2 regions of the Lysinibacillus parviboronicapiens genome follow, and region 1 is predicted to be linked to the other one. Evidence: riboswitches for the same ligand, from Rfam matches in the RefSeq annotation. Region 1 holds a riboswitch; the other holds the start of a gene.
The links. A riboswitch is a leader RNA that binds a small molecule or an ion and turns the genes downstream of it on or off. The one in region 1 is predicted to bind thiamine pyrophosphate.
Positions count from the first base shown of each region.

Region 2: linked by a shared signal. The riboswitch ahead of thiM (hydroxyethylthiazole kinase) and the one ahead of C9J31_RS11820 (ABC transporter substrate-binding protein) in region 1 are both predicted to bind thiamine pyrophosphate.

Region 1 is NZ_CP073713.1:2,476,282-2,480,502, forward strand. Features, by position in the region: gene parC (DNA topoisomerase IV subunit A) at 1-1,193, shown strand, start outside; TPP riboswitch at 1,332-1,443, shown strand; gene C9J31_RS11820 (ABC transporter substrate-binding protein) at 1,691-2,686, shown strand; gene C9J31_RS11825 (thiamine-binding protein) at 2,687-2,980, shown strand; gene C9J31_RS11830 (ABC transporter permease) at 2,977-3,750, shown strand; gene C9J31_RS11835 (ABC transporter ATP-binding protein) at 3,725-4,221, shown strand, end outside.
Region 2 is NZ_CP073713.1:3,619,106-3,623,326, forward strand. Features, by position in the region: gene mbcS (acyl-CoA synthetase MbcS) at 146-1,732, opposite strand; TPP riboswitch at 1,923-2,021, shown strand; gene thiM (hydroxyethylthiazole kinase) at 2,109-2,864, shown strand; gene thiD (bifunctional hydroxymethylpyrimidine kinase/phosphomethylpyrimidine kinase) at 2,864-3,685, shown strand; gene thiE (thiamine phosphate synthase) at 3,678-4,221, shown strand, end outside.

The sequences.
Region 1 (4,221 bases):
ACTTTACAGAAGTACAATCTGAGGCGATAGTAAGTTTACAATTATATCGTTTAACGAATACAGATATCACAGAACTTCGCCATGAACAAGATGAACTAAATGCACTAATTGCAAAGCTTGAAGGTATTCTTAACAGTGAAGCAAAACTAGTGCGTGTCATAAAACAAGAGTTACTCGATATTAAAAAGCGCTTTACTGAACCACGTCGTTCAAAAATCGAACGTGAAATTGAAGAAATTAAAATAACATTAGATGTACTTGTCCCAAGTGAAGAAGTAGTTGTAACAGTAACGAAGGATGGCTATATTAAGCGTACATCTACACGTTCTCATGCTGCCTCCAATGGTCAAGATTTCGCCATGAAGGATTCCGATTATTTATTGTATGAGGAAAATTTAAATACGCAGCACCATGTGTTACTTTTCACAAATCGAGGCAATTATATTTATCAACCCGTGCATGAATTACCGGATATTCGATGGAAGGACCTTGGCCAGCATATTTCAAGTATAGTGCCAACCAATGAGGATGAATCCATTATTGCGGTATATGGCTTCGAAACATTTGAACAGCCAAATACCTATATTTTAACGGCGACCAAAGATGGACAAATTAAGCGCTCACCGCTAAGTGATTATGCGGTAACTCGTTATTCTAAGCCTATTAAAACGATGAATGTCAAATCCGGCGATGAAATGATTTTTGCGGATCTTGTGACAGACGAGGCAGAATTATTATTAATCACAGATACGGCCTATGCGATTCGCTTCCCAATTGAAGAATTGCCTGTAACGGGGGTGAAAACAGGAGGGGTGAAAGGCATAACGCTGAAAGAGGGCGAAGCTTTAGTAGGTGTAACGATATTAAAGCCAAGTGACACGGAATATGTTGTGATTGTGACACAGCGTGGGGCAGTGAAGAAAATGAATGTCGCTGAGGTAGATATAGCCAGCCGTGCAAAACGAGGGCTAAAAGTATTAACCGAGTTAAAAGCAAATCCTCACCGTATCGTCTCTGTTACTCGAGCTACGGATGAAGAGCAAATTGTAGTGGAAACTGAAAAGGGTGTGCAAGAAGTGATTGATGTGAAAGGGCTAACACGCTCAGATCGTCATTCGAATGGCTCCTTTAAAGTTGATATAGCTACTGACGGTGCAATTGCCCATGTTTTAAAGGCAAAAAATGAAAAATAGCTAAACAATCAAGCCCATGTTCTTTTTCGAGAACTGGGCTTTTTTTGATTTATTAATTAACAATAAAATCTCTATGTAATTAGAGCCTTGTCATTTGCTTAGAGATATGGGTATAATAGTCCTCGAAAAGTTCATATGTTAAGAATGTAGGGGGGCTGGTAGTTGCCAGCTGAGATTGTGTCCGTTCAGACGCTGACCCTTTGAACCTGATTTGGCTCGTACCAGCGTAGGGAACATCTACTCAAAAATATAGTACTATTATTTTTTGATACCGATTTCAAACGTCTGGGATGACTCCTGGGCGTTTTTTTATGTCTTGGAGTTATCCTGCAACATGCACGAGTCGCATTAACACGCTTGAAAATGCAGATACACATCTTACTTTCATTTCGAAATTGTCAGCGCCTTTTACATAAAAGGGACGAGTACGTTTTTCAAATGGTGATGACAGCATTCAAACATGAACACTTTCACACTACTTACTGGGAGGATTCAGCATGAAGAAATGGTTATTGATCCTTGTTGCAGCACTATTAACATTAGTCGGCTGTAACGCTCAAGAGGACAAACAAGAATCGAATTCATTAAAAAAAGTATCAGTCGTACTTGACTGGTCACCTAATACAAATCACACAGGACTTTATGTGGCTAAAAAGCTTGGTTACTTTGAAAAACAGGGCTTAGACGTAGATATTCTATTACCTGGCGATGCAGGAGCCGATCAGCTTGTTGCATCTGGCAAGGCTGAGTTTGGCGTAAGCTACCAAGAGTCGATTACACAAGCACGCGTGCAGGATGTACCATTAGTATCGATTGCAGCCGTTATTCAACATAATACGTCAGGTTTTGCGTCACTTGCTGCGCATGGTATTACATCACCAAAAGATTTTGAAGGAAAAACGTATGGCGGTTGGGGGGCTCCTCTTGAACAGGCGGTATTGCAATCATTAATGCAAACAGAGAATGCAGATGTCAATAAATTAGATATGGTCAATGCCGGTGATTTAGATTTCTTTACCATGATGCAGAAAGACATTGATGTTGCTTGGATATACTATGCTTGGACAGGGATAGAAGCGGAACTGCGTGGTGAAAAGCTCAACATGCTGTACTTAACAGACTATAGTGAACAGCTTGATTATTATACACCAGTACTTGCAACAAACGAAAAAATGATTGCGGAGAACCCGGATACGGTAAAGGCATTTGTTGCGGCCGCAGCAAAGGGCTATGAATATGCCATCAATCAACCGAAAGAAGCAGCTGATATTCTACTAGAAGCGGCACCAGATTTAGATAAAGAGCTTGTACATAAAAGTCAGGAATGGCTAGCAGACAAGTATCAAGATGATGCCGCACAATGGGGTGAACAAAAATTAGCCGTATGGAGAAACTATGCTGATTGGATGACAAGTAATAATGTTTTAGAAGGTGAATTCAACCCAGCAAAGGCATTTACAAACGATTTTTTACCAACTAAGGAGGCAAAGTAAATGGCAAATTCATTAATCAGTGTACAAATCATACCGAAAACTGAAAAATATGAGGACGTTATTCCTTTTGTTGACGCGGCGATCGCTGTTATCGATGCTTCAGGAGTAAAATATGAGGTACATCCATTGGAAACGACAATGGAAGGTGAACTCTCTACTTTGCTTCAAATCCTAGAAGAAATGAATAGCAAGATGATTGAGCTTGGGGCAATAAACGTTATTACACAGGTGAAAATTTTATATCAGCCAACAGGTATTACGATGGGGACGTTGACGGAGAAATATCGTCCATGATTCAGGCAATAAAACAAGGGAGGACGATTATTTTTATCGTCTTCCTCTTATTCATATGGGAACTAATTGTTCAATTTGCACAAATTCCACAGTGGCTGTTACCTGCACCGAGCGCCATTATAATAGAAGCAGTTCAATCCTATAAAGCATTTTTACCACATGTCTTTGCTAGTGTACAGTTGGCACTCTTAGGTCTTGCCATTGGGATAATCTTTGGGTTAAGTGTTGCTGTATTGTTACATCGTTCGGCTATGATTCGGGAATTATTTTATCCCATCCTGATTGTGTCACAAAATGTACCAGTGCTTGTACTGGCGCCACTATTAATTATCTGGTTTGGCTTTGGTTTGTTGCCGAAACTCATTATTATTTGTCTGGTTTGCTTTTTCCCAATTGTGATTGCGGCTATGGACGGATTTCGCCAAACCTCACCTGAGCTAAAACACTATTTTGAGATGATTGGTGCAACCAAGGCACAAACATTCTGGAAACTTGAATGGCCCTATGCCTATCCAGCTATTTTCTCAGGCATAAAGATTGCGGCTACGTATAGTGTTATGGGCGCTGTTATTGCAGAGTGGCTTGGTGCTAAAAAGGGCATCGGTGTCTATATGACACTTGCACAATCTTCTTTTCGTACGGACCGTGTATTCGTGGCCATTTTTGCCATCGTTTTATTAAGCTTATTGTTATTTAGTGGCATTCGTGTGCTCGAAAAGCTCGTTGTGAAAGGGAGGGGACTACATGCTGAACATTCAAGGCATTCATAAATCATTTGGCTCACTGCAAGTCATTAACAACTTATCTTTTGAAGTAAAGGAAGGTGAATTTGTTGCGATTATCGGCCCGTCTGGTAGTGGAAAAAGTACCCTCTTTCAATTAATTGGAGGTATTTCCGCCTTAGATGGGGGGGCAATTTTGTTAGACGAAGAAGATATACAGCTAAAAAGAGGAACCATCGGCTATATGCCTCAACAGCCCTGTTTACTCCCTTGGCGAACGATTTTAGAGAATGTCACGATTGTAGAGGAACTACAGCAGCAACCACATATCGAACAAGCACGGGCATGGCTAGAAAAGGTAGGACTCGCACAGTTTGAAAATGCTTATCCCAATGCACTATCTGGAGGCATGCAGCAGCGTGTATCATTTATTCGAGCAATCGTTAGTGATAAACCTATTTTATGCTTAGATGAACCGTTCTCAGCGCTTGATGAGTTTACAAGACTAGAAATGCAAGC
Region 2 (4,221 bases), 1.1 Mb from region 1:
CGTCTAAAATGTTTCACTTTTTTGCAATATTATGCAATAGTTTTATCTTATACATTTTGCCATAAAAAAGCTTTTTATACATAAAAAAAACCAAAGTTCATAAATTTGGCATGAACTTTGATTTTCGACATTATTTCCTAGGAAATTATTTTTGCGTATACTGATACTTTTCAAGCTGACGTAGTTCGACACGGCGAATTTTACCCGATGCGGTCTTTGGTAACTCCTCAACAAATTCAATCGCACGTGGATACTTGTAGGGCGCTGTTAATGCTTTTACATGATCTTGGAGTTCTTGAATAAGTGATGCAATGCCTATTCTTCTATCATGCAATACTACAAATGCCTTTACAATATTACCACGTACTTCATCAGGACTCGCAACTACTGCAACTTCTTTCACAGTTGGATGTTTCATTAATGCATCTTCAACCTCAAATGGTCCAATGGTGTAGCCTGAAGAAATAATGACATCATCACCACGTCCCTCAAACCAAAAATAACCATCTTTATCTTTATATGCACGGTCTCCAGTGATATACCAATCACCACGGAATTGTAAGCTTGTACGTTCTGGGTCTTTAAAATATTTTTTAAATAATGCTGGTGTTTCACGATGAACCGCTATATCACCAACGGCACCATCTGCAACAGGGTTACCAAAATCATCAATAATTTCTACCGTATTTCCCGGCGTTGGTTGACCCATTGAGCCAACACGTGGCTCCATACCTACCATTGTTCCAACAAGTAATGTATTTTCAGTTTGACCGTAGCCATCACGTACCTGAAGTTTAAAGTTTTGTAAGAATATTTTCGTAACCTCACTGTTCAGCGGTTCTCCTGCAGATACAGCTTGACGAATGCTACTCAAATTGTAGTGTTGTAAATTTTCAAGTGCTGCCATAAAACGATATTCAGTGGGCGTACAGCACAGAACATTAATATTAAATTTTTCAAGTAACGTTAAGTATGTAGCTGCATCAAATTTTCCTTTGTAAACAAAAGCTGTTGCTCCACTACCCAATGTTGCAAGGAATGGACTCCATATCCATTTTTGCCACCCTGGAGCTGCAGTAGCCCACACTATATCATTTTCTTCAACGCCTAACCAATTTGGTGCTGTTGTCCGCAAATGTGCGTAACCCCAACTGTGTGTATGAACAGCAGCCTTTGGATTGCCTGTTGTGCCACTTGTGTAGGCAAGAAATGCAAGATCCGTACATTTCGTTGGTGTGGCGCTTGTATAGGTAGTGGGTTTATTTTTCATTTGCTCTAGCAAAGGATGCCATGGTGCATGTGCCTGACCAATGACAAACTGCTGCACGTCCTCTAAATTTTCCACCTCATCAAATTGTTCAATATATGGCTCATAGGCAATAACCGCCTTTGCATCAGCATGTGTGATTCGATAGTCTATATCCTTTGCACGCAACATCTCAGAGCTTGGAATAATCGTTAAGCCAGCCTTTAATGCAGCAATATAAACAATGTACGCCTCAACTGATCTTGGCACCATAACTAAAATTACATCTCCTTTGACTAATCCTTGAGATGTGAATACATGTGCTGTCTGATTTGCCTTTTCAAGTAAAGTTGCATATGTAATATATTGTATATCTTCGTTTTCGTTATAAACTATTAAAGCATTTTTGGTTGGATTCTGTGCATACTTTTCAATTTCTTCTGCAATGTTATACCACTCTGGTGCGAGTAAATCTTGTCTATTCATGGCATATGCCCCCTTCGCTATGCCCATTATAAAACTCATTTTTCTTGATTTTCAATGGAAGAAGCCTTAATTTTGAAAAGTCATGACAACTATCATACTTCTTTATATGGCAACAGTCACTGCTTTTATGATAATTGGAAATCGCTATTGAACACGGAGAAAAAGTATGGTACATTTTGGTCAACTAAAATCATGATTGCAGGGGGACTCGTCTTGAGTTGAGAAGGTAAAACCTGACCCTTTGAACCTGTTAGTTAATACTGACGTAGGGAGCAATACATCTTGTTATTGATGAAAAGCTCTTTTTACGTGTACTCTTTGCACGAAAAGAGCTTTTTTTTGCATGCTTACGTCCACCCAAAAAGGAGGACTTACTATGATTTTACAAACAATACGTAAACAACAGCCACTTATTCACTGTATCACAAACTATGTCGTGGCCAATTTTCAAGCAAATGGCTTACTGGCAATTGGTGCTTCTCCTGTAATGGCCGATGAAATCGATGAAGTTACAGAAATGGTAAAAATCGCTTCCGCGCTATTATTAAATACGGGTACGATAAATGATCGTACAAAAGAATCTATGTTACGTGCGGGAGAAATGGCCAATACACTTGGCATCCCAATTATTTTAGATCCCGTTGGTGCAGGAGCGACTACTTTTCGCAAAAAAACAATACAGCATTTATTAACGCAAGTTAAATTTGCTGTTATTCGTTGCAATATTGGTGAGCTTGCTGCTATTGCCAATGTAAATTGGCAACAAAAAGGCGTCGACAGTGGCAGCGGGTCAATTTGTATTGAGGATGAGGCAAAGCAAGTTGCTCAACGCTATGATTGTATAGTTATTGTGACCGGTGAAAAAGATTTTATAACTGATGGTAAACAAATGCATTGGATTGATGGGGGACATCAGCAAATGACAGAAGTCACAGGGACAGGCTGCCTATTAAGTGCAATTTGCGCAGCCGCTTATGTTGCACAAAATGAGCCATATAAACAATTAGTAAATACTTTATTGGCCTATAAAAAAATAGCTGAACATGCTGCTTGCTCTACTCAATATATTGGTGATTTTCAAATTGCTATCTTAAATGAGTTACATCGTCTTTCAAAGGACGGTGAAAAATAGTGCATATCGTGACTACAATTGCAGGCTCAGATAGTGGCGGCGGTGCAGGCATTCAAGCAGATTTAAAAACATTTCAAGAATTAAAGGTATTTGGCACATCTGTGATTACAGCGTTAACTGCTCAAAATACATTAGGTGTGTATGATGTTTTATCCATTGATCCAAGCTTTATCGAAAAACAATTTTATGCACTATTAGAGGATTTTTCAATTAGTGCTATCAAAACAGGAATGCTTTTTTCTGCTGATGTTATTCAGACCATTGCAAATATAATGGCTGACTTGGATATACCACTTATCATTGATCCAGTAATGATTGCTAAAGGTGGCGAAAGCTTATTGCAACAACAAGCAATCGAGGCATTGCGATGTTATTTATTACCATTAGCAACTGTTATTACGCCAAATATCCCGGAAGCAGAAGTATTAACAGGCAAAAAGATTGATACCCCAGCTTCAATTAAGCAAGCTGCTCATACACTTTTGCAACTAGGCGCACGATGTGTTGTCATGAAAGGTGGTCATTTATCTGACAAAAAATTTGCGACTGATTATGTATTTTTTAAAGATGGTCGATCATTTTCCATGCAAACGGCACGTATTGCAACAAACAATACACACGGTACAGGCTGCACATTTTCTGCTGCATTAACAGCTTTTATTGGGTCTAACTTACCAATAGATCAGGCTATTTTGGAAGCGAAAAAATTTATTCAGCTTGCCATTACACATGATTTATCTATTGGCAATGGACACGGTCCGACCAATCATTTTGCCTACCATAAATACAAAGGTTTTTGCGAGGTGATTATTCATGAATAACCACGATTTAAAGCTCTATTTTATTATGGGTTCGGCAAACGTTCATAAACGACCTCCATTAGAAGTACTTGAAGAGGCGTTACAATCAGGCATTACCATGTTTCAATTTCGCGAAAAGGGGCCAGACGCATTAACTGGGCTAGCTTATGAAATTTTTGCTCAAAGTTGTCAAAAGCTATGTAAGCAGTATCATATTCCGTTTATCGTCAATGATGATATTGAGCTTGCTTTAAAACTTGGTGCGGATGGCATTCATATTGGGCAAGATGATTTTCCTGTTGCAGTTATCCGCGAGAAAATTGGAGATATGTTACTTGGTGTGTCTGTTCATACAAAAGATGAAGTGCACACTGCTTTACAGTACGCAGCTGATTATGTAGGTATCGGTCCTATTTTCGCAACCACTTCTAAAAGTAATGCCAAACCTCCAAGTGGTACTGAATTTCTACAACAAGTTCGTTCTGAACACCCTGACTTGCCTATCGTGGCAATTGGCGGAATTGATGAGTCCAATGCACAACTAGTATTTAAAGCTG